One region of the Paraburkholderia sp. BL6669N2 genome, then DNA from elsewhere that is predicted to be linked to it. Evidence: riboswitches for the same ligand, from Rfam matches in the RefSeq annotation. Region 1 holds a riboswitch; each other region holds the start of a gene.

Region 1 (7,503 bases):
TCGACCGGCGCGCGCTTCATATGCTTGAGCACCGCGCCGACGAAGTCGCCCATTTCGATCAGCGCGATATCCGGCAGGCCGTAGTGCGCGCGCATCGCGTCCTCGCTCGCGTTGCCGGTGCAGGCGGCGAGATGGGTATAGCCGTTGGCGCGCGCGACGTCGATCCCCTGATGAATCGACGCGATATACGCCGAGCACGAAAATGGACGCACGATGCCGGTGGTGCCGAGGATCGACAGCCCGCCGAGAATGCCGAGACGCGGGTTCATCGTTTTCAGCGCGAGCGCTTCGCCGCCTTCCACGCCGATCGTCACTTCGAAGCCGCCGCCGTACGCATGCTCCGCCGCGAGTTCGGCCAGATGCTCGGCCATCATTCTGCGCGGCACCGGGTTGATGGCAGGTTCGCCGACCGGCAGCGTCAGCCCCGCGCGCGTCACCGTGCCGACGCCCGGCCCCGCGCGAAATATCACGCCCGCTTCGGCGATGAGGCGCACGCGCGCGAAAACGACGGCGCCGTGCGTGACGTCGGGATCGTCGCCGGCGTCCTTGATCGTGCCGGCTTCCGCGCCTTCGTCGCCATTCCCGATCAGGCGGCAGAACACCAGCGGCATCGGCACATGCTGGCCCTTCGGCAACACGATCTCCGCCACTTCGCTGACGACACCCGCGAGCAACAGACGCGCCGCCGCCAGCGACGTCGCGGTGGCGCAACTGCCGGTCGTGTAGCCGCTACGCAGCGGCGCGGGTTGTTCGGGGGTTTCTTCGCGCATCAGGGTTCTGGCGATGGGTCGGTGGGGGTGGCGCCGGTCGTGTTCGTCGCTTTCGTCGTGTTGGTCGTGTTGGTGACATTCGTGGCGCTCATACCGCTTCCGGCACTTGCAGCACGCCTGGCATTCGGCACATCCGCCGCATTCGTCGCGTTAATCTCGGTTTCCGTTCCCACGAGGTTCGCGCCCTCGCCGCTCGCCGGCTTCGTCACCTCCAGCAGCGTGATCGGCAACGCCTGCCGCCACGTATCGAAACCGCCAAGCGGTTGCGCGTCCGCCAATGCGATCCGTGTCAACGTCCCGCCATGCCGCTCGCGCCACGCCGCCAACACCGCCTCACCTTGCAGCGTGACCGCATTGGCGACCAGCCGCCCGCCTTCGCGCAGACCTGCCCAGCATGCCTCCAGCACGCCCGGCACGGTCAGGCCACCGCCGATGAACACGGCATCCGGCACCGGCAACCCCTGCAGCGCCTCAGGCGCGCGCCCCGCCACAAGTTGCAGCCCCGGCATACCCAACGCATCGCGATTGTGTTCGATGAAGCGCTGACGCTCCGCGTGCCCTTCAATCGCAATCGCGCGGCAGGTGGAATGCGCGCGCATCCATTCGATGCCGATCGAGCCGCTGCCCGCGCCTACATCCCACAGCAATCCGCCGGGCGTCGGCGCGAGGCGCGCGAGCGTGATCGCGCGCACGTCGCGCTTGGTCAACTGGCCGTCGTGACGAAACGCATCGTCGGGCAAACCGCAGGTCAGCGGCAGACGCGGCGCGCCTTCGGTGGCACGGCAGTCGAGCGCGATCAGGTTCAACGCGGCCACCTCGCCCGCGGACCATTGATCCGCGCGGCCGTCGATGCGCCGCTCCAGTTCGCCGCCCAGGTGTTCCAGCACGCTCATGCGGGTCGCCCCGTAACCTCGTGCGTTCAGCAATGCCGCGAGCGCCGCGGGCGTGCGCCCGTCCGCGCTGAGCACGAACATGCGCGCGCCGTCATGCAGATGCGCGTTCAGCGTGGGCAACGGCCGCCCCACCAGCGACACCGTCGCGACATCCTGCAACGGCCAGCCGAGCCGCGCGGCCGCCAGCGACAACGACGACGGCGCCGGCAGCACCCGCAATTCCCCCGCCGGCAATTGCCGCGCGAGTGTCGCGCCGACGCCGAACAGCATCGGATCGCCGCTCGCCAGCACGCACACGGCTGCGCCGCGCTCGGCCAGCAAGGGTGCGAGATCGAAGGGACGCGGCCAGGCGGCACGGCGCGCGGCGAGACGCGCGGGCAACATCGCCAGATGACGTTCGCCGCCGTACACCACCGACGCTTCCAGCAAGGCACGCCGCGCGGGCCGCCCCAAACCGGCGAAGCCGTCGTCGCCTATGCCCACCACCGTCAGCCACGCGGGCATGCATCCATCCTCGTTCTGTGTCTTCAAATAATGCGCTGTGCCACGCCGATCAAAGCGTCCAGCCTCGTTGTGCTGTTCGAAAAAAGGCATAATACAGCCGCCGGTGCCCTTCGGGGCCGAAGAGGGAACACAGTGCCACTGTGGCTGCCCCCGCAACTGTATGCAGCGAGTCCGCCTGCGCTCCACGCCACTGGTTCGACCGGGAAGGCCGCGGCGGACCATGACCTGCCAGCCAGGAGACCTGCCGGCGAGACTGTTCGTGCCAGCCAACATCGGGCGGGGTGTACCGATGCCGCAGCCATGCCCGCCTCACGGCATGCTCGGGCTGTCGCGCGACGCTAAACCCGGTGTCCGTCTTGAATCAAGCAACGCCCTCCACCGTTTTATCCGACGCAGCCGCCACGCTGCGGCCCTCGGCGTGCCCGGGGCTGCTGCGCATCGTCGCCGCGCGCGACGGCGGGATTTGCCGGATCAAACTGCCCGGCGGCGAATTGAGCGCGGCGCAGGCTCGGGCGATCGCGGAGGCTAGCGCGCGGCACGCGGGCGGGGTGATCGAGTTGACCAATCGCGCGAATGTGCAGGTGCGTGGCGTGAAGCGCGGTGAAGAGGCGGCGTTGATCGCGGCTTTGATCGACGCCGGTCTTGGGCCGATGCCGGCGAACGGCGTGGCGGGCCGTGCGAACACGATGGCGGCGGCCAACGCTGTGAATGCAGTTGCCGCCAGCGCCGCGAATGCAGAGGCGGAGAGCGCAACAGATACCGGAGCCGCGAACGCAGTGAATGAATGGGCCTCGAAAGCCCCGGACGCAGCAGCGCAGCGAGCGGGCACTGCCCACGCGCTCTCCGCCGCAGCCGCGGCCGCGGCCGCAGCCGACGACGTCCGCAACGTCATGATCAGCCCCGCTGCCGGACGCGATCCGTTCGCGCTATTCGACACACGCCCGCTGTGCGCCGAGTTGCTCACGATGCTGCAAAGCGAAGCGCGTTTCGCAGCGCTGTCGCCGAAATTCGCACTGTTGCTGGACGGCGGCGAACGGCTCGCGAGAGTGGACCATCCGCACGATGTGTGGCTCGCGGCGTCGCAAGAGGCGGACGGCCTGCGGTTCGTGTTCGGGTTCGCAGGTTGTCCGCCTGTGAGCGCTAATGCCGGCGCGCTTATGCAAAGCCAAAGCACCGCGCCTGGAAAACCGGGCGTGAACAACACAGGCGCACTAGCCGCAATCCTCCCGTCACAAGTCCCGGCACTAATACGCGCGCTGCTCCTGACATTCCTCGACCTCGCCGCCGCCGACGCCACGCGCATGCGCCACCTTCTGACCGCGCACTCCGTCGACGCGGTACTGCATCACGCCCAGCAATATCTCGACTTCCCACTGACGCGAAACGCGAAGCTCGCGAACTGGCATCGCGCTACACCAGCCGACGCCAACCTCCGCCTCGGCGCCCATGCCCAACGCGTGCCCGGATCCTGGCACGTCGGCGGCCAGCCACCGCTGGGACGTCTCGACGCAGACACGCTAACGGGACTCGCCACGCTTTCGCAACAGCACGGCAACGCCACGCTTCACCTGACACCCTGGCAAAGCGTGCTGCTACCCGACATCGCCACGCACGCCGTTCCGACCGTGTTGTCCGGCCTGAACGCCCTCGGTCTCGCCTGCGATCCCGCACACGCGATCACGCACCTGATCGCGTGCGCCGGATCGGGCGGCTGCGTGAAGGGTCTCGCCGACACCAAGAACGACGCGTTGCGCCTCGCGGCTCGGCTGCCTGCCGGCGTGGACGTGCATCTAAGCGGCTGCTCGCGCTCGTGCGCCGCCGCGCATTGCGCGCCGTTCACGCTGCTCGCCGCCGCGCCCAGCCTCTACGACCTTTATCGGCGCGACGGCCGGCCCGGCTTCGGCCAGTGCGTCGCGCGCCAACTGACGATCGGCGAGGCCGCCGACCTGCTCGAACGCCTCGCCCGGAGTGACACCGATGCTTGATTACATTCGCGACGGTCAGGAGATCTATCGCCAATCCTTCGCGACGATCCGTGCGGAGGCCGACTTGTCGCGCATTCCCGCCGACCTCGAAAAACTCGCGGTGCGCGTGATCCACGCATGCGGCATGGTCGATGTGATCGACGATCTGCAATTTTCCGCGGGCGCGGGCGTGGCGGGCCGCGCGGCGCTCGCGCAAGGCGCGCCGATCCTGTGCGATGCCGGCATGGTCGCGCAAGGCATCACGCGCGCGCGGCTGCCGGCGGACAACGAGGTCATCTGCACGCTGACGCATCCAGACGTGCCGTCGCTCGCACGTGAACTCGGCAATACGCGCTCGGCGGCCGCGCTCGAATTGTGGCGGCCGCAGCTGGCGGGCGGCGTGGTCGTGATCGGCAATGCGCCGACCGCCCTGTTTCATCTGCTCGATATGCTCGACGCCGGTGCGCCTAAACCCGCGCTGATTCTCGGCTTTCCAGTAGGTTTTGTCGGCGCGGCCGAATCGAAAGCCATGCTCGCGGACGACAGCCGCGGCGTGCCCTACGTGGTGGTGCATGGCCGGCGCGGCGGCAGCGCGATGGCGGCGGCCGCCGTGAACGCGCTCGCCACGGAGGTCGAATAAATGACGGCGCAAGGACGTTTGTTCGGCCTCGGAGTCGGCCCCGGCGACCCGGAACTCATCACGCTGAAGGCGCTGCGCTTGCTGAAGGCGTCGCCGGTGGTCGCGTACTTTGTCGCGAAGGGGAAGAAGGGCAACGCGTTCAGCATCATCGAAGCGCATTTGCACGATGCCCAGCAGCATCTGCCGCTCGTGTATCCCGTGACCACCGAAGCGCTCGAACCGCCGCTTTCCTATGAAGCGATCATCGCTGACTTCTACGACACCGCCGCGCAAGTCGTCGCCACACACCTCGACGCGGGCCGCGACGTCGCCGTGATCTGCGAAGGTGATCCGTTCTTCTACGGCTCGTACATGTACCTGCACGATCGGCTCGCGGCGCGCTACGAAAGCGAAGTCGTGCCGGGCGTGTGCTCGATGCTCGGCGGCGCCGCCGTGCTCGGCGCGCCGCTGGTGTATCGCAATCAGAGCTTGTCGGTGCTCTCGGGCGTGTTGCCCGAAGACGAGTTGCGCCGCCGTCTCGCCGATGCCGATGCCGCCGTCGTGATGAAACTCGGCCGCAACTTCGACAAGGTGCGGCGCGTGCTCGGCGAACTCGGTCTTGCGGACCGCGCGCTTTACGTCGAGCGCGCGACGATGGGCAATCAGCGCATCGTGCCGCTCGCCGAAGTCGATCCGATGGCATCGCCGTATTTTTCGCTGCTCGTGGTGCCGGGGGAAAAATGGCAAGGATGAGCGCACCCGCGATCGTCATTCTCGGCGCGGGCGCGTTGGCGACGGCGCGGCGCATCCAGTCGCTGTACGCGGGCAGCCAGGTGCATGCGTTGCAGGGACGCGTCGAGGCGGACGAGCCGTACAGCGAACTCGGCGCGCATCTGCGGGAACTGTATGCGCGCGGCACGCCGATCGTCGCATTGTGCGCGGCGGGTATCGTGATTCGCTGTCTGGCTCCGTCGTTGTCGAACAAGGGCGTCGAGCCGCCGGTGCTGGCCGTCGCCGAAGACGGCAGCGCGGTCGTGCCGCTGCTCGGCGGTCTCGCCGGCGTCAATGTGATGGCGCGCGAGATTGCCGCGCTGCTGGCTGTGCCGGCGGCCATCACGACGAGTGGCGAACTGCGTTTCGGCACTTGCGTGCTGAATCCGCCCGAGGGCTATACGCTCGCCGATCTCGGCCAGGGCAAGCGCTTCGTATCGGACCTGCTGGCTGGCGAGAGCACGCGCATCGAAGGCGAAGCACCGTGGCTCGACGACGCGCAACTGCCCCGCTCCGCTTCGGCGCGTCTCGCGATCCGCGTGACGCCGCGAACGTGGGACGGGCGCGAAGATGAGCTGGTGATTCATCCACGCAGCGTGGTCGCGGCGGTGACGGCCGTGGATGGCGAGATCGCGACACGCGTGCGCGAGGCGCTGGACGCGCAGGGTCTCGCGCCGCTGTCGCTCGCGGCATTGCTGGCATCTTCTGAGCGCATGGCCGACCCGGCGCTGATCGAGGCTGCAGCGAACCTGAACGTGCCGTTGCGTTTCGCGCTGACACGTCCCGACGATGGCGCGCCGCCGGCCAAGCTGCTGCATGCCGCGCTGCGCATCCCGTACGAGACGCTGCACAACGATGCGGCGGCAGGCGTCGCGCTCGCGTTGGCGCCGCTCGCCATCGATCCCGACACGATCGGCCGCGCGCGCGGCCGTCTGACCGTGATCGGCCTCGGCCCCGGCAGCGCCGATCTGATGGTGCCGGCCGCGCGCACGGCGCTCAACGAAGCCACCGACATTCTCGGCTACGACACCTACGTGAAAATGGCCGGCCCATTGCGCGCCGACCAGCGCGTGCACGGCACGGACAATCGCGAGGAAATGCAACGCGCGCGACATGCGTTCGAACTGGCGAGCGAGGGACGTTCCGTGGTCATGGTGTCGTCGGGCGATCCGGGGGTATTCGCGATGGCGGCGGCGGTGCTCGAAGCGTTAGAGTCGTCCGACAACGCGGAGTGGGCTGCGGTCGATCTGGCAATCGTGCCGGGTGTATCAGCGGCGATGGCAACGGCGGCGCAGGCGGGTGCGCCGTTGGGTCACGACTTCTGCATGCTGTCGCTGTCCGATAATTTGAAGCCATGGACGATTATCGAAAAGCGTCTGAGGCATGCCGCCGAAGCGGATCTGGTGATGGCGTTTTATAACCCGATTTCGCGCGCACGGCCGTGGCAGTTGGATAAAGCGCTGGGTATCGTGCGGGAGTATCGCGCGGCGCAGACTCAGGTGGTGTTGGGCCGCGATATTGGCCGACCTGGCGGCACGCTGCGCACGGTCACGTTGGGCGAATTGCGTTCGTCCGATGTGGATATGCGCACGATGGTGATCGTGGGGTCGTCGACGACGCGGCGATTTGGCGTTGGCGCCGGCGGCGCCGAATGGGTTTATACGCCGCGGTGGTATGAGTGACTGGGCAGTCGGTGGTTATGATGTTTTCCTGTGGATGAACCGGCGCATCGCGAGACAGAAAGAAATAAGAAGCACACCGACGCATAGCGTTGCTATCGCCCAATAAAGGTTGACGGCGAAATACGCCAGATAGTCGTCGGCATCTGCACCACCGCCCTGCCCCGTGACTGATTGATAGGCTTTGATAAGCGCCTTCACAGGACGGGGAATGTCGACGGTGTACCTGCCGAACAAGAGCGAAAGATACCAGCCAAGATCGCAACTGACGACGAACGCAAGTAAAGACATGACAAGCACGAC
Region 2 (7,503 bases), 340 kb from region 1:
CCGGTCCGGTCTTGAAGACGCGCACGCGTCGCCCCATCCGCCGATGGTAGCGCGCGAGACCCGCCGTGATCGTGGTCTTGCCTTGACCCGAAGCGGGTGCGCTGATGAACAGGGCGGGGCACGCGGCCATCGCTCAGAACTCCACGCCGCGCTGCGCTTTCACGCCTTGCTCGCGATATGGATGCTTGACGATGCGCATTTCGGTGACGAGGTCGGCGGCTTCGATCAGCGCGTCCGGCGCGTGACGGCCGGTGACCACCACATGCAGCATCGGCGCGCGCGCGTTGATTACCGACAGGACTTCGTCGAGCGGCAGGTATTCGTACTTGAGCACCGTGTTCAGCTCGTCGAGGATCACCATCTGGTACTCGCCGCTTTCGATCATGCGGCGCGCTTCGTCCCAGCCTTTGCGCGCGGTCGCGATGTCGGCGTCGCGGTTCTGCGTGTTCCAGGTGTAGCCGTCGCCCATTGTGACGAAATCGCAGTTGGCGATCGCGCCGAGAAAGTCGCGCTCCGAGGTGTGCAGCGCGCCCTTGATGAACTGCACGACGCCAAGACGCATGCCGTGGCCCAGCACGCGCACGGCCATGCCGAATGCGGCAGTAGTTTTGCCTTTGCCCGTGCCGGTATTGACGATCAGCAGGCCTTTTTCGACGGTGGCGTTGGCCTGTTTTTTCTCGTGGCCTTCGCGGCGGCGCTCGGTCATGCGTTGATGCGATTCGGGATCGGTCTTCATGGCAGGTCCTGTTGCTGTGTGTCGTTGTCTGGGTGTTCGGCGCGAGCGGCGTGAGCGGTGGTTGAGGCGATCGCCACGGTGACGCCGGCATAAACGGTTTTGCGCACGAGGAGCGTGGCGCGAGGCGCATTACCTATGACGGATTCACCGAGCCCGGCTGCGACGTCGGCCACAGTGCCAAGCAGCGCGCACGGCTCGCAGACGCCGTCCACGCCGAGATGCTCGCGCGCTGCCGCCGAAGGCACCGCGACAGGCAACGCCGCGATCTGTTCAAGGCTGAAGAACGTCAGCGGCAGCGCATGACGCGCGCAGAATTCGAGGAGGCCCGCTTCGCGGGCTTTGGTATCGAGCGAGGCGACGGTGCGGATTTCGTCGAACGAATGCGCGCCGAGCGCGCTGCGCACCGCGGCTTCGATCTCCTCGGCCGAGCTATGCAAACGGCAACCGATGCCGACGCTGAGCGTTTTCATCGCGTATCCGTTCCGTCCGCGAGCGGCGTTGCAGCGCGTTCCGCATGCGCCGCCTCACGCGCCAACGCGAGCGACGCCACACCGCCGATCACCACGATCGCCGGCGACCCAAGTCCGGTACGCGCGACGGTGTCGGCAAATTCACCGAGGCGCGCAAGCGCGTGGCGTTGCTCGGGACGCGTGGCCGATTCGATCGCCGCGCACGGCGTGTCGGCGCTCATGCCGGCCGCAAGCAACGCGCCGACGATATCGTTGAGCCGCCGCATGCCCATGTAGATCACGAGCGTCATGCGCGTGGCCGCGAGTGCGGCCCAGTCGGGCTCGCCGCTGCCCGCGCCGTGCCCGGTGACGAACACGACGCCCTGCGCATGATCGCGATGCGTGACCGGAATCCCGATCGCCGCGGGCGCCGCGATTCCCGCCGTGATGCCGTTGACGACTTCCACCTCGATACCGGCCGCGTGCAGCGCCTGCTGTTCCTCGCCGCCCCGGCCGAACACGAACGGGTCGCCGCCTTTCAAACGCGCGACACTGCGCCCGGCCCGCACATGTTCGAGCATCTGCGCGACGATGCCTTCCTGCGGTGTCGACGGATGACCGCCGCGTTTACCTACGTAGACGACCAGCGCATCAGCGCGCGCGAACTGCAGCACCTCGGGATTCACCAGATCGTCGACCAGCACCACGTCGGCTTGCGCCAATGCACGGGTGGCCTTGATGGTCATGAGTTCGACGTCGCCGGGGCCGGCGCCGATCAGCCAGGCGCGGGTCATCGCGGCGTGCACGGCGGGCGCCATGTCGTGACAAGCGGGAAAGGGTGAAGCGCGAAGGGTCGCCAGACGGCGGACGTTGGGGTCATGCAGTGCTACGGATTCAGGCATGGCGCAATGCGTGGTTCGTAGCGAGTTTCACACGAAACTCGCCTACGCGGACACTCTGCGTCGTGCTTTAGCGCCTTCGCATCCGTCCCTCGCGGATTCCGGCGGCCGGCGGCGTGATGTTGCCCTGAGGTTCGCCGCCTCCGCGTCTGGCCGGTATCCGGGCTGGCGGCCTCACGCGCTTTGCCTTCCCGTCCGCATTCGCTGGAAATTGCCGGACAGTGGCTTAAAAAACGCATGCGCGGCGCGAGTCGATTCAACATCGCGCCGCAGGTCGCTTACCGTTGCGGGGACAGCACAGGTTAAGCGCATGGCGCGCTGCCTGTTTCCCGTTTAACTGCACACGCGAATGCATGTGCGGGCACCAAACGCGCGCATACGATAGCACATGGCGCCCCGTCCGATAAGCGCTTGCGGCCTGGGGTTTCCTTGACGGCACCGGGCGGCGGGCCTACACTCGCACGCACTTTGGTGCTCGTGTGCGCGCTCGTGCGCATGCAGTTAAACGGGAAACAGGGTGCCCACCTGCCATGGATCGGGCCAACCTGTGCTGCCCCCGCAACGGTAAGCGAAATGTGGTGCTAACTGCCGTGTCGAACGCAGTCGGTTAGCGCCGCGGAGCCGGCTTCGATGTCCACGCGCAAGGCCGCGTCGGCATATCACCACTGGGCGAGAAATCACTCGTCCGGGAAGGGGGAGCGGCGCTTTCGCCAGCCCGGATACCGGCCAGATAACGAAGGACGAACGCCGCGGGGATGCGGCGCTGCGTTCATGACTCATTCCCGCTTTCTGCTTTTCTGTTGTCGCGGCAACGCCGACTTTCGTCCCCGTGTTTTGTTATGGTCGTGGCTGGCCGGGCGTGTGCTCTGTTTGCCTCGGCATGCGCTGAAAACACGCCGGCGTGCACGTGCAACTCCTACGGATGGACCTCACGATGCAAACTCAAATGCGCAAGATCCCCGTCACCATCGTCACGGGCTTTCTCGGCAGCGGCAAGACTACGCTGCTGCGGCATATTCTTCAGCATGCGGGCGGCAAGCGCATCGCGGTGATCGTCAACGAATTCGGCGAGCTCGGTATCGACGGGGAAATCCTCAAGGGTTGCGGCATCGGTTGCGATGAAAACGGCGTCGAAACCGAAGGCCAATTGTATGAACTCGCGAACGGCTGCCTGTGCTGCACCGTGCAGGAAGAGTTTTTCCCGGTGATGGAAAAGCTCGTTGAGCGCCGCGATCAGATCGATCACGTGCTGATCGAGACGTCGGGTCTGGCGTTGCCGAAGCCCTTGGTGCAGGCGTTCAACTGGCCGCAAATCAAGAACAGCTTCACCGTGGATGCCGTGGTCACCGTGGTGGACGGCCCGGCCGCCGCGAGCGGTCAGTTTGCTGACAATCCGGTCGCCGTGGATGCGCAGCGCAAGGCCGATCCGAATCTCGATCACGAGTCGCCGCTGCACGAACTGTTCGAAGATCAGTTGTCCGCGGCCGATCTGGTGATTCTGAACAAAACGGACTTGCTCGACGACGCGCAGCAAAGCGCGGTAGAAGTTTCGATCCGCGAGGAAATTCCGCCGCAAGTGAAGATCGTTCGCGCGCACATGGGCCAACTTGATCTGCATACATTGCTGGGCCTCGAAGCGGCGTCGGAAGACACGATCCACTTGCGCCACGATCACCACGGCTCCGCCGACGACGCCGACCACCATCACGACGAGTTCGACTCCGTGGTCGTGCAGGCGAATGCGTCGTCGCGCGAGGCGGTGATCGCCGCGCTGCAACAGCTGGTCGAAACCAACACCATCTATCGCATCAAAGGCTTCGCGGCGCTGCCGGGCGCGGCGATGCGTCTGGTGATTCAAGGCGTTGGGCGGCGCTTTGACAGCTATTTCGATCGACGCTGGCAGGCCGGCGAAAGCGGCCCGAGCCGCTTCGTGCTGATTGGCGAAGACCTCGATCAGCCGGCGTTGCAACGTGCGTTCGACGCGGCGCTGGGCGTGCCGTCGAGCGTCGAAACGCAACAGGCGTAAGCGCATATGCATTTGCTGCGCACCACGCCGGGCGGTTTTGTCGACGACACGCAAGGCGTGATCCGGATCGATCAGCAGCCCGCGGATATCGTGGTGCTCAGCTCCGCCGATACCACGCTGTCGCTGCTGGCGAGCGTTTTTCCGCGGCTGGGCGAAGGCTTTCCGAGCGTGCGGCTCGCGAACGTCACGTATTTGCGGCAACCGGCGTCGGTGGATTTTTATCTCGAAGACGTCTTGCAGCATGCGCGCGTGGTGGTGGTCGATCATCTGGGCGGCGAAGCGTATTGGCCTTACGGCATCGAGCAGGTGGTGGCGCTCGCCGAGCGCAAGCAGCAGACGCTCGCGATGTTCTCCGGTGATCTGCAGGAGGATCCGAACCTGCTCGCGCGCAGCACGGCAAGCGCGGATCTGTGCCATCAACTGTGGCGCTATCTGCGCGAAGGCGGCCCGCAAAATGCCGAGGCGTTCCTGCGCTGTATCGCCCACCGCGCCTTCGGCTGGGGACGCGAACCTGCGCCGCCGCGCGCGTTGCCCGCCGCCACGCTCTACCATCCGGAACGCGATATGCCGACCATGGCCGACTGGCAGTCGCGCTGGAAACCGGGAGCGCCGGTCGCGGCGATCCTGTTTTACAAGGCGCATCTGAAGGCCGCCAACACGGCCGTGTTCGACGCGCTGATCGACGCGCTCGAATCGCAAGGTCTGAATCCGCTGCCGATCGCGATTACCTCGCTGAAAGATGCGATGAGCCGCGACGTCGTGCAATCGCTGTGCGCGCAGCACGAGGTGGCGCTGGTGCTGAATACGACCGCATTCGCCGCGTCCGCGATCGACGACCCCGAGCCGCTCGCGCTCGCCGGCGACGCCCCGGTGCTCCAGGTGATCCTGAGCGGCGGCAATCGCGACGATTGGGTCAAGGACAATCAGGGTCTCAATTCGCGCGATATCGCCATGCATATCGCGCTGCCGGAAGTGGACGGCCGCATCATCACGCGCGCGATCAGTTTCAAGGGACTCGCGTACCGCTGTGGGCATACTCAGGTCGACGTGGTGCGTTATCAGCCTGACCTTGAACGCGTGGGCTTTCTCGCCGAACTGAGCCGCCGCTGGTGCCGTTTGCGTTCACTCGATAACGCGGACAAGAAACTCGCGCTGATCCTCGCCAACTATCCGATGAGCGAAGGGCGCATCGGCAATGGCGTGGGACTCGATACGCCGGCTTCGGTAGTCGGCATTCTGTCGATGCTGCGCGACGAAGGTTATCGTCTCGCCGATTTGCCCTCGGGCGGCGACGCGTTGCTGAAAAAGCTCACCGAAGGCGTGACCAACGATCCGGTCGTGCGCGATCTGCGTCCCGCGCTGCAAAGCCTCGCACTCGACGACTATCTCGCGCACTTCAACGCGTTGCCCGCCGAAACGCGTCAGGCGTTGAACGCGCGCTGGGGCGCGCCAGACCAGGACCCGACGCTGCGACGCGGCCGCTTCATGATCGCGGGCTGGCGTTGCGGACAGGTGTTCGTCGGCATTCAACCGTCGCGTTCGCGCGAGCAGGGCGACTACGCGAGCTATCACGACGCCGAACTCGTGCCGCCGCATGCGTATCTGGCGTTCTATTTCTGGTTGCGTCACCACTTTGGTATCGACGCAATCGTGCATGTCGGCAAGCACGGCAATCTCGAATGGCTGCCCGGCAAAAGCGTCGCGTTGAGCGACACCTGCTGGCCCGATCTGATTCTCGGGCCGATGCCGCATCTGTATCCATTCATCGTCAACGATCCGGGCGAGGGCAGCCAGGCGAAACGCCGCGCACAGGCTGTCATCATCGATCATTTGATGCCGCCGCTCACGCGCGCCGAAAGCTACGGGCCTTTGCAGGACCTGGAGCGGCAGGTCGACGAATATTATGAAGCGCTGATGGTCGACCCGCGCCGCTCGAAGCTGTTGCGGCGCACGATTCTGGCGACCATCGTCGACCATAAGCTGCATGAGGAACTGAGTCTCGCCGCACCGAACGGACAGGACGACGAAGACGCGCTGCTCACGCGCGTCGATGCGTGGCTGTGCGAGTTGAAGGAAGCGCAGATTCGCGATGGTTTGCATACGTTCGGGCAATCGCCCGATGGCGTGCAGCGACGCGATACGTTGCTGGCATTGGGGCGTTTTCCTGTCGGTGACGGGCAAGGCGGCAAGGCCGGCTTGATCGATGCACTGGCGCGTGATCTGCAGATGGATCATCTGTTCGATCCGTTGTCGGTGGATTGGGCGGCGGTGTGGGACGGTCCGCGTCCCGATGTACTTCAGCGTGTGAGCGATGCGCCGTGGCGGCACTGTGGCGATACGCGTGAGCGGCTGGAGTTGCTGGCGGCTGAGTTGCTGCGAGACGTGTGCGGAGATCGAACGCAAGCATCGGTAACCACGATGGCCGCCGGCTTGCCGCAAGCGGAGCAAGTGATCGAACGTCTGCGTAACGACGTGCTGCCGCGGCTCGACGCCTGCGGTCCGCAGGAAATGCTTCAGCTAAAGCGCGGCCTCGAAGGCCGTTTCGTGCCGCCCGGGCCGAGCGGTTCGCCGTCGCGCGGCCGGCCCGACGTGCTGCCCACCGGCCGCAACTTCTATTCCGTCGACACGCGTGCGGTTCCCACGCAGGCCGCCTGGTCGCTCGGCTTGAAATCCGCCCAGCAACTGATCGAACGGCATTTGCAGGAGAAGGGCGACTATCCGCGCGCCATCGGTCTGTCCGTCTGGGGCACCGCGACCATGCGCACCGGTGGCGACGATATCGCCCAGGCGCTCGCGTTGCTCGGCGTGCGGCCGAAGTGGGCGCCGGGCAGCCATCGCGTGACCGATTTTGAAATTATGCCGATCGAGGCGTTCGACCGGCCGCGAATCGACGTCACGTTGCGGGTGTCCGGTTTCTTCCGCGATGCCTTCGCCAACGTCATGCATTTATTCGACGCCGCCGTGCAAGCCGTCGCCGAACTCGACGAACCCGAGGACCTGAATCCGATTCGCGCGCGCGTGCTGCGCGAACGCGATGCGCTGATCGCGCGCGGCATGGACGCCGCCGAAGCGCGCAAGCGCGCCGGCTGGCGCGTGTTCAGTGCGCGGCCCGGCGCCTACGGCGCGGGTCTGCAGGACATGATCGACTCGCGGCAATGGCAAACCGACGCCGATCTCGCGAACGCGTATCAGGCGTGGGGCGGCTACGCGTACACGCAAAAGAGCGCGGGCGAAGAAGCGCGTCACGCGTTCGGCGCGCGTCTCGCTGCAATGGACGTGGTGCTGCAGAACCAGGACAACCGCGAGCACGACCTGCTCGATTCGAACGATTACTACCAGTTCCAGGGCGGCATGGTCGCCGCGGTGCGGCATCTGGCCGGCGATCAGCCGAGC
Region 3 (7,503 bases), on a different contig from region 1:
TGAACCTGAACTGCCCATAACAACACGATGCTCATTCACCCCAATTTCGACCCCATTGCCATTCATCTGGGGCCGCTCGCCGTGCGCTGGTATGGACTGATGTACCTCGTCGCGTTCATCGCGGCGATCGTGGTCGGCCGGTTGCGGCTGCGTTTGCCGTATGTCGCGGCGCAAGGCTGGACCGTCAAGGATATCGACGACATGCTGTTTTACGGCGTGTTGGGCACGATTCTCGGCGGCCGCCTCGGCTACGTGCTGTTCTATAAGGCGAGCTTTTATTTCGCGCATCCGCTAGACATCTTCAAGGTCTGGGAAGGCGGCATGTCGTTTCACGGCGGCTTTCTCGGCGTGACGCTGGCCATGGTGCTGTTCGCGTATCAGCGCAAACGCTCGTGGCTGCAGGTCACCGACTTCGTCGCGCCGATGGTGCCGACGGGCCTCGCGGCAGGGCGTCTCGGCAATTTCATCAACGGCGAGTTGTGGGGCCGCGTGACCGATCCGTCGGCGCCGTGGGCCATGTTGTTTCCGGGCGCCGCGCCCGACGACGCCGCGTGGCTCACCGCGCATCCGCAACTGGCCGCGCAATGGCATCTGAACGAAGTGTTCGCGCAATATCACATGCTGCCGCGCCATCCGTCGGAACTGTATGAAATCGCGCTGGAAGGCGTCGCGCTGTTCTTCGTGCTGTTCTTCTTCTCACGCAAGCCGAAGCCGATGGGCGCGATTTCCGCCGTGTTTCTGATCGGCTACGGCCTCGCGCGCTTCACGGTCGAATTCGCGCGCGAGCCGGACGACTTCCTCGGCCTGCTGGCCATGGGACTGTCCATGGGTCAATGGTTGTCGCTGCCGATGATCGTTGTCGGTATCGGCATGCTGGTGTGGTCTTATCGCCGCGCGCGCCACGAACCGGCACAGGCGGTCAGCGCAAACTGACCGCTACGGTTTGGTGGCGAGTGGTCAAATGAGAAAAGCCGCGCGAGCGGCTTTTCTTTTACTGCGTCGAAGCAGCGCTTCTAACACCAGGAAGCGTTATTTCATCTGCACCGAGCCCGACACGTTGACGGTTACCGTCGACGTTCCGCCTTCGATCGGCACCGGCGCCGCGGCCTTTGCGTCGGCGCCCATGGCGCGCGCACTCATCATCATCGGACGCGGCATCACGCCGTTGTGGCCGACGTTGACCTCGCGAATCGAATAACCGCTGTAGCCGAACGCCTGCGCGGACGAAGCGGCCTGCTCGCGGAACGACTTGATCGCTTCGCCGGTGAGCTTCTGCTCCGCCGCGCGCTGCGCTTCAGGCGAGAGCGAGAACTGCACATTGCCGACCTGCATGATCGATGCCATCTGACCCGCGAGCTTCGACACCGCGGCGAAGTCGTGCGATTCAAGCACGATCTCCGTGCGGCCGCGCCATGCGGAAATGCGCCCGTCACGGTCGGTGGACGGATAGATCGAGAACGAGCCCGTGCGCGCCGTCACGCCGCTCACACCCTTGGCTTTTTGCAGCGCCGAATCGGCGCGCTGGTTCAGCGTTGACGTGAGCGCCGACGGATCGCTCGCTTCCTGCTCATAGAACAGCGTGATATCGACAACGTCTTGCGGCACTTCAGCGCTGGCCTGCGCGTTCAACGACAGCACGCCGGCCGGCTGATATTGGCCGGTGCTTTGCGCGCGTGCCATGGCCGGCGTCAGTGCGAGCGCGGCGGGCGCGGCGCAGACGAGAGCGAAAGCGAGTGCACGTGCGGTGTTTTTCGTCATTGTTGGACTCCTTGCTTGAACAGGTTGTGCACGATTGGTGCAAACGCCGCGCCGTGGCATGGCGTTTGCGAGATCGTTAGGCGCTTGTAACCTGAGCTTGGTTCCCGGGTTTGACGTTGCTTTAACGTTTGCGTGCGCACAAATACGCGCCACGCATTCATCAGGCATGCACGATCAGGCGAGCCGCTTGGTGATGAATCGCCATTCGGCCTCGGTCACCGGTGTAATCGACAGGCGGTTGCCTTTGGCGAGCACGCGCATGTCCGCGAGTTCGTCGTGCTCGCGTAACGCGGCGAGCGGAATAAGCGGGATCTTCTTCTTGAACACCACATCGACGAGCACCCAGCGGGGCGTTTCCTGCGACGACTTCGCGTCGTAGTAGGGGCTCTTCTTGTCGAACTGCGTCGGGTCGGGATACGCAGTGGACGATACCTCCGCAATGCCCGCGATGCCGGGCTCCGGACAGCTCGAGTGATAGAACAGCACACCGTCGCCGACCTGCATCATGTCGCGCATGAAATTACGCGCCTGATAGTTGCGCACGCCGGTCCACGGCAACGTGCGATACGGTGCGTTGGCGAGATGGTCGATGCTTGCTTCGTCCGGTTCGGACTTCATTAGCCAGTAGCGCATGAATCGAATTGAACGTTAAGGGGTTGAAGATGCGGAAGAAATCGGCCAACAAAAAACAGCGCCCAAAGAAAAACGGCACCGAACCGAAGTCCGATGCCGTTCTAAATAAGGTCCCCGCCTTAGCCGCTAGGCCGGCATCCTGAACCGGGGGTTCAGAATTGGTCGCAGTTAGCAACACTTCGGGTACATCAGACAGAGTGACGCGCACACCCGTGCTACAAATTTCCGCAACCGTGCACATGGCATTGGTTCAAGGAATATATGACCTTGGCGAACCAGGCAGGGAAGCTAAACCGATGAAGCTGAAAAACGAACTACCGATTGAACTCAAACGTTTGCTGAATCTTGCACACCTTGTGCTCACACATTCCGTTTGAATCCGCCGCCGATCTCAGGACCGGCAGCACGATAACACATGTACCTTATTGCACGCTGTACTGCTCAATCACAGTACCTAGTTGTTCGTTCATTTGATGCATTGTACGCCGGATTTCTTCAGCGGGAAATGCTTCTCCGTGTCTCACGCTCGATTGCAGTCTAAGCAGTTCCGATGCCAGCGACAGCGCAGCCATGACGGCAATGCGATCCGTGCCGCGCACGTTGCTGTTATTGCGGATCTTCGACATTTCGGCGTCGACGCGTGCAACTGCTTCGAGCAGCGCCGCTTCCGTTTCCGGCGAGCAGGCGAGGCGATAGGGCACGCCGAGAATCGATACTTCGATCTGCTTGGTGGTCATGCATTTTCTCCGTGGCGGGTCACGTCGCTCCCGGCTTCGGCTACTTGCTGAGCCGGCTCGAGCAGATCGAGCTGGTTGTCCGGCTCACTGTGCGCGCGCGCACGCGGCAGCTTCTCGAGGATCGCGTTCAGGCGCACTTGTGCGTCGTCGATCTTCGCCGAAAGCGCGTCGCGCTCCGCCTGCAGCGCGTTACGTTCCTCGCGCAGCATTGCAAGTTCCGTGCGCGTGGCTTCGGCGTCGGCGCGCGATTGCGCGAGTTGCTCTTCGAGCGCGAGTCGCGCCTCATTGTGGCGCTGGCTGATCGCGATCAGCTTGCTGATATTTTGTGAAAGTGTTTCGAGTTCGGTGAGCATCTGCTGCGTCCTCTAAAGACATCGCATTTTAGCGCGGAATGTCGCAGGTTCCGACAATTGTCTCGTTTCGAGACGTAACAACATCGCTTTGTGCAGGCTTTTTATCGACCATATGATGAAAAAGTACTCACGCGTCGGACAAGAGCCTGCACTTAACAGAACACATGGCCTGCGATCTCACCATTCTTGACGGACTCCGAGGCCGCTCCTAAACTGCCCGCACTCTGGTGCCCGCGTGCGGCATTTTTTCAACGGCCCACGCAGTTAAACGGGAAGCAGGGCGCGCGGTTCATCTGGATTCATCTAAACGCGCCAACCTGCGCTGCCCCCGCAACGGTAAGCGACCGCATTCGTCATGCAAGTCGATCCCGCTCGCGAGCTGGAAGTTCAACTCGCGAGTGTGCCACTGCGCGTCTCGCGTGGGAAGGCGGGATCGATGCGTCGCCAGCCCGGATACCGGCCAGAGGGAGAGGCACGTCCCGCGCGAAAATGTTAAATACGCGGGCGCCTCGTTACGCATCGGCCTGCGGGGAAGCGGGCCGCGCACGCTATCCACAGGACGTTCACCCCATGCTGTCCCCCTTCGCCCGCGCGGCGCTGCTCGCCTTTTCGAGCCTGCCGATCGTGGTGCACGCGCAAGCTGCGTCTCCATCTTCTGCTTCATCTGCTTCGTCTTCGTCGGCGGATTCTTCGAGTTCGGTGTCCTCTTCGGCGGTGCTGTCGCCCGTGGTGGTGACCGCGGATCGCGGGCCGCAAGCGCTCGCCGACACGATCCCGCAGACCTCGCTGTTCGATCAGCAGGATATCGCCGACACCACCGCGACCGATTTGCCGGGCCTCCTGCAACTCGCGCCCGGCGCGCAAATCTCGCGCACGGGTGGTCCCGGTTCGACGACGAGCCTCTCCTTGCGCGGCGCGTCCTCGACGCAATCGCTGCTGCTGATCGACGGCGTGCGCGTCGATTCGGTGAGTCTGGGTGCCCCGCAACTCGCGCAGATTCCACTCGACCAGATCGATCACGTGGAGGTGGTAAACGGCAACGTGTCGGCGTTATACGGCTCGGGCGCGATCGGCGGTGTGGTGCAGGTGTTCACGAAAAGCGGCGGCGATCACCCGCCGCGTTTCAATTTTTCGCTCAGCTACGGCAGCTATCACACGCAGACGCAGCAGGCGGGCGTGAACGGCGCATTGGACCAGGACGGCAATACCACCTTCAGCATTTCGCTCGCGCGTTCGAAGGACGACGGCTTCTCGTCGCTGAACACGAAGGAGGCGCCCAGCGCCAATCCGAACGCGAACGGCTATCTGAACGAGAGCATCTCGGCTTCGCTGCGCCACAAGTTCAACGACAAATGGGACGCGGGCGCCAGCTACTTTCAGTCGAACGGCAACAACAGCTACGACAACGCGTACGGCGTGCCGACCGATGTGAACAACCTGTATAGCAAGGTGCGCCAGGTCTCGGTGTTCGCGAACGGCAAGCTGACCGACTGGTGGACCACGCACTTCATCGTCGCCGAAGGCGACGACCGCAGCGTGTCGAACACCAACGGCGTGTACAACGGCCGCTTCGATACCGACAATCGCCAGTACACATGGCAGAACGATTTCGCGCTGGCCGCGCAGCAGAAACTGCAGGTCGGCTATGAGCATCTCGATCAAAGCCTCGATTCGGACACGTTCGAGGCGCCGGACCGTCATGTGGATTCGGGCTTCGCCGGCTATACGGGACGCTTCGGGCGCAACCAGTTTCAGGCCAACGTGCGGCGCGACCAGTATTCCGATTTCGGCGGAGCGAACAGTTACTATCTCGGCTACGGTTTCGACATCACCGGCCATTGGAAGGTGACCGCAAGCTATTCGGATTCGTTTCGCGCGCCGAGCTTCGACGATCTGTACTATCCGATCAGCGGCAATCCGTCTATCCAGCCGGAGCGCAGCCATTCGATCGAAGCCGCGCTGCAGTACGCATCGAATGCGCTCGGCGTGATGCGCCTTTCCGCATTCCAGACGCGCTATTCGAATCTGATTAACTACGAGCAGGTGACGCCCGGCATCTATCTGGCCGAGAACGTCGGGCATGCGAAGGTGCAGGGCATCGAAGGATCGTGGAGCGGCCATGTCGGCAAGACGGACGTGCGCGCGTCGCTGACGCTGCAAAATCCCGTCGACCTCGACAACGGTGCCGACCTCGTGCGGCGCGCCCGGCGCTTCGGGGCGCTGACGGTGAACCGCAGCATCGCCGGGTGGCGGGTGGGCGGCGAGTGGATCGTGAGCGGCCCGAGCAACGACAGCAGCGGCAAGCTGGGCGGCTATGGCGTGGTGAATCTGTCGGCGCGCTACAACATCACGAAAGCATGGTACGTGGCCGCGCAAATCCAGAATCTGTTGGACAAGGACTATGAAACGGCCTACTCGTATAACTCGCCACGGCGTGGTGCGTATCTCACGGTTGGTTGGCAGCAGCAGTGATGCTTGCGCCCTCTCGCTGAGTTCGCGCGGATGAATCGCCACTCGAGTTCGATGCCCGCGACACTGCGCGTGATGAGCGCGAAGCGCGCGGCCGCGATCTGGCTGGCGCTCGCCCTGATTGCGGCGGCGGTGCTGATGGCCTCGCTCGCGCTCGGCAGCGTATCGCTCGCGCCGATGCGCGTGCTGGCGGCGCTGATGCCGTCGCATGCGCCGTCTGTCGGTGCCGCCGACCTGACTTCGGAAATCGTCCGCACGTTGCGATTGCCGCGCGCGGTGGCCGGCTTCGCCTGCGGCGCGTTGCTCGCGTTGGCCGGCGCGTTGCTGCAGGTGCTGTTGCGCAATCCGCTGGCCGAGCCTTACGTATTGGGCGTATCGGGCGGTGCGGCGAGTTTCGCGCTGGTCGCGATGATCGCCGGTTGCGCATGGTGGGTCGTCGACGCAAGCGCATTCGCCGGCGCGTTCGTGTCGATCCTGCTGGTGCTCGGCCTCGCGCGCCGCGAGTTGTGGCGCGGCGAACCGCAGGACACGTCGCCGCGTTTGCTGCTGACCGGCGCGGTGATCGCGGCGGGCTGGGGCGCGCTGATTACTTTGCTGCTCAACCTCGCGCCCGATAACCGCTTGCGCGGCATGCTGTTCTGGCTGACCGGCGACCTCAACGGCGGCGCGATGCCGTGGACGGCGCTCGTCGCGCTCGTCATCGTGCTGGTTGCGATCGTGCCCGCCGCGCCGCGTCTGAATGTGCTGCTGCGTGGCGACGCCGCCGCGCAGGCATTAGGCGTCGCGGTGATGCCGCTGCGTCTGCGGGTGTATCTGGCGGCCTCGCTCGCCGCGGCCGCGGCGGTGACGACGGCGGGCACCATCGGCTTTGTCGGACTGGTCGTGCCGCACATGCTGCGGCTCGCGTTCGGCAACGATCAGCGCATGCTGCTGCCGGCCGCCGCACTCGGCGGCGGCGTCGCGGTGATGGGCGCGGACCTGATCGCGCGCACCGTGATCGCGCCGGCGCAGTTGCCCGTAGGCGTGATCACGTCGATCATCGGCGTGCCGGTGTTTCTGTGGATGCTGCTGCACAGGCGCCGATGATGCAAACCCGTCACGCTCCTTCTCATGAGGCTACCCTCAGCGCGCAACGTCTGACCTTGCGCGTCGGCGCGCGCACTTTGCTCGACGCCTTCACGCATACCTTCTACGCCGGCGAGATCTGGTGCATCGCCGGCCCGAACGGCGCGGGCAAGACGACTTTGCTCTCCACGCTCGCGGGTTTGCTGCAACCGTCGGCGGGACATGTCGAACTCGATGGCGTGCGCCTCGCCGACTGGCCGCCAATGCCGCTCGCGCAACGCCGCGCGCTGATGCCGCAAAGCGCGCCCGACGCATTCAGCGCGAGCGTGCTCGATATCGTGATGCTGAACCGCTTCCCGCATCTCAGCGGCTGGGGCTGGGAACGCGAAGCCGATCGCGAAGCGGCGCACGCGGCGCTGGATCTGTTGGGACTCGCCGCATTCGCCGCGCGCGATGTGCTGTCGCTCTCGGGCGGCGAGCGGCAACGC
Region 4 (7,503 bases), 880 kb from region 1:
TAACGCTGGGAAATGTCAGCGGCGTCCAGTTGCATTGACGGTTATCCACCCCGTCCTGAGCATGTTATGTATCGTGCATCAACACGGGCCACCGGGCTGGCGTCGGCGCAGGCATAAAAAAGCTTGCGACGGGCGCGGGCAACGCGAGCGCGTCTGCAGATCAGGAGGGGAATTGTGCCGACATGCAGAATCAATGAGAGGGTCGTGTACGCAGCCGTGACATCGGACAAATCCGGGAACGCGCAGCAAGCGACAAGATAAAAAAGGGCGACCGGAGTCGCCCTGAATGGTCACGCAAAACACCTGCCCTGTCCCAATGATGCGGACAACCGGAGGCCGTGTGCCAGCAACCAGGTTGTTAAAGTCGAACGGAACAGATGTTTGTTGCTCTTGAGCATCGCGGGCGAGTTTATCCACAGAAATTGTTCGCAAGCCTGTGGATAACCACCCCACAACCGCCCCAACTCCTTGACGCAGAACCCATCTTGACCACTGCGCGCAAACTGCGGAGAGCGAAGCACGGCGAGCAAACCGCCGAGCGCAACCACCGAAGCGGCCGCACTCGTCACGCCGATCAAGCCGACTTCACCGCCGGCCGTCCTGCCACCCGCATCAACGCAATTCGCTCGACCAGCGCGCCAAACAGCAGCCCGATCGTCGCCCACATAATCGCCTGCATACCGAGCGCCGCGACGCGGAATTTCCACAGCAGCACCGCCGGGAAAGCCTCCGGCACTTCGTTGATCGCGGGCATCGACAACTGCACCGCCGCGATGATCACGATGAACACCACTGCCCCCACGATCGAGCCGTTCCAGGCGCCAAGTTTCATCGCCGCACGGCGCCGCACCTTGAGCGAGAACACCATCGCCGCCAGCGAGATCGCAATCATCAGGAAGAACAGCCCCGTGCGCGTCCCGATCGTCTCAGGGTCGCCGACCGAGGGCGGGTTCGCCGGATACTTCAGGTTCGGCACGATCGCGAGAGCAATGAACGCGCCAAGCGCAAGCCATGCGGACAACGCGCGCGGGCTCAACGCGCCCACTCGCCCATAAGCGTAAGCGAACACCAGCGAGAACAAGCCGCCGAATGCCGCGCCGTAAGTCAGCACGCCAGTCAACAAGCCGATTCCCCGCTGTGTATCGCGGCTCACCATCTCAGGCTCGGGCGCCTCGCCTTTCGCGGCCTCGGCCTTTTCTTCGAATGAAATCGCCTGATTGACCTGCGGCTCGCCCACTACCCGGGCGAAGCCGAACGTGAGGAGTCCCGCGGCGATGCCTGCAAGCATCCCGCGTACCAACAATTTACCCACCATGGTCGACTCCGTTAGTGGCAGGGAAAGCCGAGCAGATGGCGGCCGTCGTGCACGAACTCATGCACGTACATGCCCGGCACCAGCGAGGTGGCGCCCTGTTCCGCACCCACGAAGTAAAGCGCGAGCAACAACAGCAAACCGCCGAACACGACCCAGGGCAACAACTCGCGCAGCGGAATCGGCGTGGGTTGGGCAACGGGCTGATTGGCGGGATCGAAAACAGCTTCGGTCATGATGGACATCTCCTGGGGTAACGCGCCCCGATTGTCATTGCAGAGGATTGGTGCGAAGCTCAGGTCTGGCTTTCGGCTTGTGCTGCCGATTACAGTGGCGCGACCGCGCCGGGCTCTCACCGGCTTCCGCGCTTCGCAGTCCCGCTATTCTACGCGCTAAACTTCGGCACCCGGCAACGCAAAACACACGTTTCATGCCGCCGGCGTTCGGCTTCGGGGCGTGGCTTGACAGGACATGAACGGAATGGACACAAGGCTGTTACTGGTCAGCCACGCATCGACCGCGGCCCAACGCGCAGGCCGTTTTCCCGCCGACGACCCACTTGACGCCCGCGGACTCGCCGAAGCCGAAACCCACGCCGCACGCTTGCGCCTGGCGATCGCGGATGACGCGCCGGCTTTCGTCAGCCCGGCCGCCTGCGCGCGCGAAACGACGACGGCGCTGGGTCTCGCGGCATCGGTCGACGCCGGTCTGGCGGATCTGAACTACGGCACATGGCAAGGACGGCGGCTCGCCGACCTCGCCGCCGAAGCGCCGCAAGACGTCGCCGCCTGGACGCGCGATCCGAACGCCGCGCCTCACGGCGGCGAGTCGTTCAGTCAACTCGTGAAACGGGTAGGAGGATGGCTCGAAGCGTTGTTAGACGGCGAGACGGATCGTGCGTCGTCCCATGTTCGCGACGTGATCGCCGTCACCCACGCGCCGGTGCTGCGGGCAGCGATCGTGTACGCGCTCGGGGCATCGCCCGCGGTTTTTCCGCGCATTGAAATCGCGCCGCTTTCGATCATCGAGTTGCGGCACTCGTCGCGCGGCTGGACATGGTGGCCGGCGACATACTAGCCGCTCTCGCCGGGTGGCTTATTTACCCGACACCACCAGACGCAGCTTGTTCGACCCGGTCGGCGTCAGTGTGATATCGGTCCTCTTACCCTTCGCGCCCAGATAAAAGTGCTGACGTCCCGGCGAATTCTGATCGTGCGTCGCGTCCGGCAGACACGATGCGACGTCCGCCGCGACAGCTTGCAGCGCGTCGGCATTCGAGCCGGCATCGTGATGCGGCGTCCACGTGCATTGATAGGCACCGTGACTCGCAGAACATTGCGCGTCGTCGCCGTAAGGTTGCGCGACACCCTTGCCGTCGTCCGATGTCAATGAGGCGAGCCCGCCAGGGGCCGCCGCGACGATCCGCTTCAGGGATGTGCAAGGGCTAGGCGCATCGTCGGCATACGCACCGCCGGTCAGCAAAACGCCCAGCGACGCAGCGGCGAGCGCGGTGGCAAGCAATCGGGTTCTGTTCATGTCGGCGCGGTCCTTGAAGTCACTCGCAGTACCAGCGCGGTAGCACGCTTCATGCCCATGAGCGCTGACTAGTCAAGACCGCGCTTCAGTCACCATCATTACAATCCAGTACCGAACAAAGCCGCCAGCCCCTGCGCCGACCCGAAAATCCCCTTGGCATCGTGCCCGACACCATCGATCACATACGTCCGATGCTTCGCCAATCCTTGGGGATGCCGCAACGCCATATAGCGCGCGTAAGCCAGGCCGCGCCCGAGCCGGTGTTCACCTTGCGTCAGCGCGGCGCACGAGCGGTCGAGCGCCGGATGCTGTGGATCGCAATCCGCGCCGCCGAGCAGCACGGTCACGTCACGCTGCGCGTAACGCGCTTCGAGCGTGGCCGCTGAAGCCGCGTCGCGAGAGCAAGCGGGCAAATCCTCGAGCCCATATTTCCAGCGATTGAACGACGGACACCTCGCCCGATCGAACGCCGCAAACTCGCCGGACACAGCGGACGCAACCGACCCAACCGGCCGCATTGCATCAAAGTACACATACGACGAAGGATTCGCGACCACATAGCGCAGCGCGATACCGCGCGCCGCGAGCGACGCCTCGTCTCGCGCTACTACCGCGTAGCGCTGCACGACCTGCGCGCCGCCCGAGTGTCCCGCGATCACCACCTCGGCGAGCGACGCGAACTGCTCGCGCGACGCCAACGTGTCCACAATCGCGTCGAGCACATCGAACGAACTGATCGGCGCGGGACCTTCGGCGTTCTCGCCGGCCATCCAGCTCGTCCAGTCCCAATGCAACGTGGACGGCGGCAGCTCATGCGCGTCGACATCCGCGCTCGCGAGAAATTGCGGCACGATCAGCAGCGTATCGGCCGCGCTGCCGCCGGCGAGCGAGCACGAACGCTGCGCGAGTTCGAAATACGTGTCGCCGTTGCGCAAGCGGCCATGAATCAGAATCACGGCGCGTTGGACATCGCGCGTCGGCGCGAGCCAGTCGCCGTTGGAAAACACCGGCACGGTGCCGCTGCCGGCTCGCGTCGTGACGCTCAGATGCCGGCTCGCAACGACCGCGACCGGATGTTCATTCGGCGCGCGTTCGTCGTCTGTGATGAAAGGCTGGGTCATGCAATAGGCTCGTGGTCGATCAATGAGTGGCGGGTCTAGCCGCCGCGCCGCTCGACATGCGTCCGGCGCGCGTGAAGTACACCATCGCGAGCGACACGAAGCCGGCAAAAATCAGGTAAAACGCGGGCGTGAGGCTGCTGCCGGTCACGCGCGTCAAGCCGGTGATGGTGAGCGGCGCCATGCCGCCGAACAGCGTCACCGCAATGTTGTACGACAGCGCCACGCCCGCCGAACGGCTGCGCACGGGGAACAAGGTCGCGAGCATGCCGGGATGCGCGCCGGACATCGCGGCGAGGAACAGCGTCGCGATCATCTGCGCGATGAACAGGTGCCCCGGCGTCGGATTCGTCACCACGAAGTGATAAAGCGGATACACGCAGACCATCCACGCCATCACGATGGGATAGAACAGCCGGTATGCGCCAAAACGATCGGCGAGCTTGCCGGACAGCGGAAACAGAAACAGATTCAGCACACCGGACACGAACGCGCCGAGCAAAGCGGTGGACAACGGCAAATGCAATTGCCGTTCGACATACACCGAGAGATAGGAATGCCAAACATAATTAGTCGCCGCCCCGACGATAATCACGCCCATCGCGCAGATCGCCGCGTCGCCGTTGTCGCGGAAGAACTGGCGGATCGTGACGCGCGGCGGTTTGTCCTTGTGTTCGAGCAGCCGCTCGAACTCCGGTGACTCGGCCACGCGATGCCGGATAAAGAAGCCGAACGGCCCCGCCAGCGCGCCGAACAGAAACGGTAAACGCCAGCCCCACGCCACCAGTTGCTCATGCGTGAGCTGCGTGGTCAGCAGATAGCCGACGCCGGACGACAGCAGCAACGCGAACGCCTGGGCCGACATGTTGAAGCTGCCGTAGAACATCTTCTTGTGCGGGGGCGCGTACTCGACCAGCATCGCGGAAGCCGTCGCGAACTGTCCGCCCACGGATAGCCCCTGCAATAAGCGCGCAAGGACCACCAACAGCGGCGCACCGATGCCGATGCTCGCATAGCCCGGCGTGAGACCCATCAGCAATGTACTGGCCGCCATCGAAATGATCAGCAGCGAGAGCGCCTTGCGGCGCCCAGCGCGGTCCGCGTAGATGCCGAGCAGAATGCCGCCGATCGGCCGCACGATAAAACCGACGGCAAACGTCGCAAGCGTCAGCATGATCGACACGAAGCCGCTGCCGCCGGGAAAGAACACTTGCGCGATGATCTTTGCGAAGTAGCCGTAGATCAGAAAGTCGAACCACTCGAGTCCATTCCCGAGCACGGAGGCGAAGATCGCGCGCCGCACCATCGACGGACTCAAGCTGTTCGCTGCATCGGCTCCAGCCGCGGCACCGTCGCGCTGATTGAAAGTCGCTTCGCTCATTGCCCGCATCCCGGAGTGTCGAACATTGCTGACAGCGCGCATACCGACGTCAGCATGCGCGCACCGTCGTGCCCCACGCCCGGCACGATATGAAAGTGCTGCTTCAGGCCGTCCGGATGACGCGACTGGATATACCGGTAGTACGCTTCGGCGCGCGCCGCGCGTTGCGGTCCTTGCGCTTCGGCGGCACAGGTTCTGTCGAGCGCGCTCTGCTGCGGATCGTCATCAGCGCCGCCGACGAGGTAGTCGACCTGGCGCGACGCGTAGATCGCTTCGAGTTGCGCGGGCGTGCGGTCGTCGAGATACGGCGGCCGGTTGTCCATGCCGTATTTCCATTGATTGAAGTCGGGACATTGCGCGGCATCGAACGGCGCGGCAATACCTTGCGCGTTAGGCCGTTGCGCATCGAAATACGCATACGTGGACGGGCTCGCGACCACGTAACGCACGTCGATGCCTTCGCCGGTCAACGCGGCGATATTACGCGCCGCGACGGCGTAGCGCTGCACGACCTGGCCGCCGCCCGAATGCCCGGCGAACACCACATGCCGCAGATTGGGGAATAGCTTGCGATCGGCGAGCCGCGCGACGATCGCATCGAGCACCTCGTAGGAACTGATCGGAAGCGGCGCGCGCGCCGCTTCGCCGCCCATCCAGGCGTCGCCGGTCCAGCGCAGCAAGTCGGCAGGCTCGTCGTGTACGCGCGTGTCGAGCGTGGCGAGGAACTGCGGCGCGATCAGCAGCGTGGCGTCGGGGTCCGCGTGTGCGGTGTCGCGGGCATTCTGAGCGGTGCGAAAGTACACGTCCGCATTGCGCAGCTTGCCGTGAATCACGACGACCGCGCGCGTCACCTGCGGCTGAGCAACGTTCCAATCCTTCGACAGATACAGCGGGAATTGCGCTTGCCCTTGCGGCGTGGCGAGCGTGAAGCGCGTGTTGGAGATCGTCGCCACCGGCTTCAGATGCGGCTCGTAAGCATGGACCGCGAACGCGGATTGCGCGAACGTCATCAGCACTGCCGCGCCTGTCGACATACACAACGCCGCAATACGTCGTGAAAGATTCAAAGTCATCCAGCTTGCTCCTGATAACCGTGCGCAGTCTTGAACGCGGCGCATCGTCAAATCCGTCGTAGGGAAACCGAATACTCGGAACCGGAGGCGAATACCGACCGTCACGCCGGCCTGATTCGGACGGAATGCGATGGACGAGATCGTAGGAGCGGACATGGTAAATGTAAAATACCTGTTTCATGCACCATTCATACTTAGTATGTATGGCATCGAACCGGCCTTCATGCGCTGGTGAGGAGACGAAACACCATGGAGCTGCGGCATCTGCGTTACTTTCTGGCGGTCGCCGAAGAAGGCCAGTTCACGCGCGCGGCAGAAAGGCTAGCCATGCAACAGCCGCCGCTCTCGCAGCAGATTCGAACGCTGGAAGAAGAGATCGGTTTCGAACTCTTTGTGCGCATGCCGCGCGGCGTCACCTTGACGCCGGCCGGTCAGGCCTTCGCGGAAGACGCGCAACGCCTGCTGCAAAATCTGCAGCAGTCTGTCGAAAAGGCGAGCCGGATTGCGCGTGGAGAACTCGGCACGATTTCGATCGGACTGACCAGTTCCGCGTCGTTCCATCCATTCACGACTGAGGCGATCCGCGCGTTTCGCGCGGTCTGCCCCGAGGTCGCCGTGGACCTCGCCGAGTTCAACGCGGCGGAGATCATCGAGCGTCTGGCCGCGGGCCAGATCCAGGCGGCGTTTCTACGCAAGCCGGTCGACGCCCGCGAGGGCGTGGCGTTCGAGTTGCTGCTCGACGAACCGATGGTCGTGGTGTTGCCGGTGGGTCATCCGTTGCTCAAGGGCAAGAAGCGGCCGCAAGTGTCGCTCAAAGCGTTGGCGCACGAAGACTTCATTTTGGTCCGCCGTCCGGGCGCACCCGGCATGTATGCCGACATCCTCGCCGCTTGCCGGCAAGCGGGCTTCGTCCCGCGCATTGCCCGCGAAGTGCCGCGCATGGCGTCGGGCATCAACCTCGTGGCGGCGGGTCTGGGCGTGACCTTGGTGCCCGCTTCCATGCAGCGTTACGACCAGGTGGGCACCGTGTACTGCACGCTCGCGAACCCTTCGAAACTCAGCGCGCCGCTGCACCTTGCCTAT

What was found. A riboswitch is a leader RNA that binds a small molecule or an ion and turns the genes downstream of it on or off. The one in region 1 is predicted to bind cobalamin.
Region 2: linked by a shared signal. The riboswitch ahead of cobW (cobalamin biosynthesis protein CobW) and the one ahead of cobG (precorrin-3B synthase) in region 1 are both predicted to bind cobalamin.
Region 3: linked by a shared signal. The riboswitch ahead of B0G80_RS20690 (TonB-dependent receptor domain-containing protein) and the one ahead of cobG (precorrin-3B synthase) in region 1 are both predicted to bind cobalamin.
Region 4: linked by a shared signal. The riboswitch ahead of B0G80_RS35230 (CbtB-domain containing protein) and the one ahead of cobG (precorrin-3B synthase) in region 1 are both predicted to bind cobalamin.

The regions. Positions count from the first base shown of each region.
Region 1 is NZ_QUNA01000002.1:1,959,154-1,966,656, forward strand. Features, by position in the region: gene B0G80_RS31290 (cobalt-precorrin-5B (C(1))-methyltransferase) at 1-770, opposite strand, end outside; gene cbiE (precorrin-6y C5,15-methyltransferase (decarboxylating) subunit CbiE) at 770-2,167, opposite strand; cobalamin riboswitch at 2,252-2,431, shown strand; gene cobG (precorrin-3B synthase) at 2,515-4,152, shown strand; gene B0G80_RS31305 (precorrin-8X methylmutase) at 4,145-4,771, shown strand; gene B0G80_RS31310 (precorrin-2 C(20)-methyltransferase) at 4,772-5,503, shown strand; gene cobJ (precorrin-3B C(17)-methyltransferase) at 5,500-7,203, shown strand; gene B0G80_RS31320 (hypothetical protein) at 7,219-7,503, opposite strand, start outside.
Region 2 is NZ_QUNA01000002.1:1,623,567-1,631,069, reverse strand. Features, by position in the region: gene B0G80_RS29800 (cobyrinate a,c-diamide synthase) at 1-130, opposite strand, end outside; gene cobO (cob(I)yrinic acid a,c-diamide adenosyltransferase) at 134-736, opposite strand; gene B0G80_RS29790 (cobalamin biosynthesis protein) at 733-1,206, opposite strand; gene cobA (uroporphyrinogen-III C-methyltransferase) at 1,203-1,979, opposite strand; cobalamin riboswitch at 2,218-2,468, opposite strand; cobalamin riboswitch at 2,537-2,830, shown strand; gene cobW (cobalamin biosynthesis protein CobW) at 3,019-4,110, shown strand; gene cobN (cobaltochelatase subunit CobN) at 4,117-7,503, shown strand, end outside.
Region 3 is NZ_QUNA01000001.1:4,574,764-4,582,266, forward strand. Features, by position in the region: gene lgt (prolipoprotein diacylglyceryl transferase) at 28-933, shown strand; gene B0G80_RS20665 (SIMPL domain-containing protein) at 1,030-1,758, opposite strand; gene B0G80_RS20670 (EVE domain-containing protein) at 1,933-2,391, opposite strand; RNA gene ssrS (6S RNA) at 2,499-2,680, opposite strand; gene B0G80_RS20680 (cell division protein ZapA) at 2,814-3,128, opposite strand; gene B0G80_RS20685 (ATPase) at 3,125-3,481, opposite strand; cobalamin riboswitch at 3,690-3,961, shown strand; gene B0G80_RS20690 (TonB-dependent receptor domain-containing protein) at 4,052-5,953, shown strand; gene B0G80_RS20695 (iron ABC transporter permease) at 5,984-7,036, shown strand; gene B0G80_RS20700 (ABC transporter ATP-binding protein) at 7,036-7,503, shown strand, end outside.
Region 4 is NZ_QUNA01000002.1:2,841,987-2,849,489, forward strand. Features, by position in the region: gene B0G80_RS35225 (CbtA family protein) at 575-1,315, opposite strand; gene B0G80_RS35230 (CbtB-domain containing protein) at 1,327-1,548, opposite strand; cobalamin riboswitch at 1,587-1,729, opposite strand; gene B0G80_RS35235 (histidine phosphatase family protein) at 1,793-2,389, shown strand; gene B0G80_RS35240 (hypothetical protein) at 2,408-2,848, opposite strand; gene B0G80_RS35245 (alpha/beta hydrolase) at 2,947-3,969, opposite strand; gene B0G80_RS35250 (MFS transporter) at 3,989-5,347, opposite strand; gene B0G80_RS35255 (alpha/beta hydrolase) at 5,344-6,420, opposite strand; gene B0G80_RS35260 (LysR family transcriptional regulator) at 6,670-7,503, shown strand, end outside.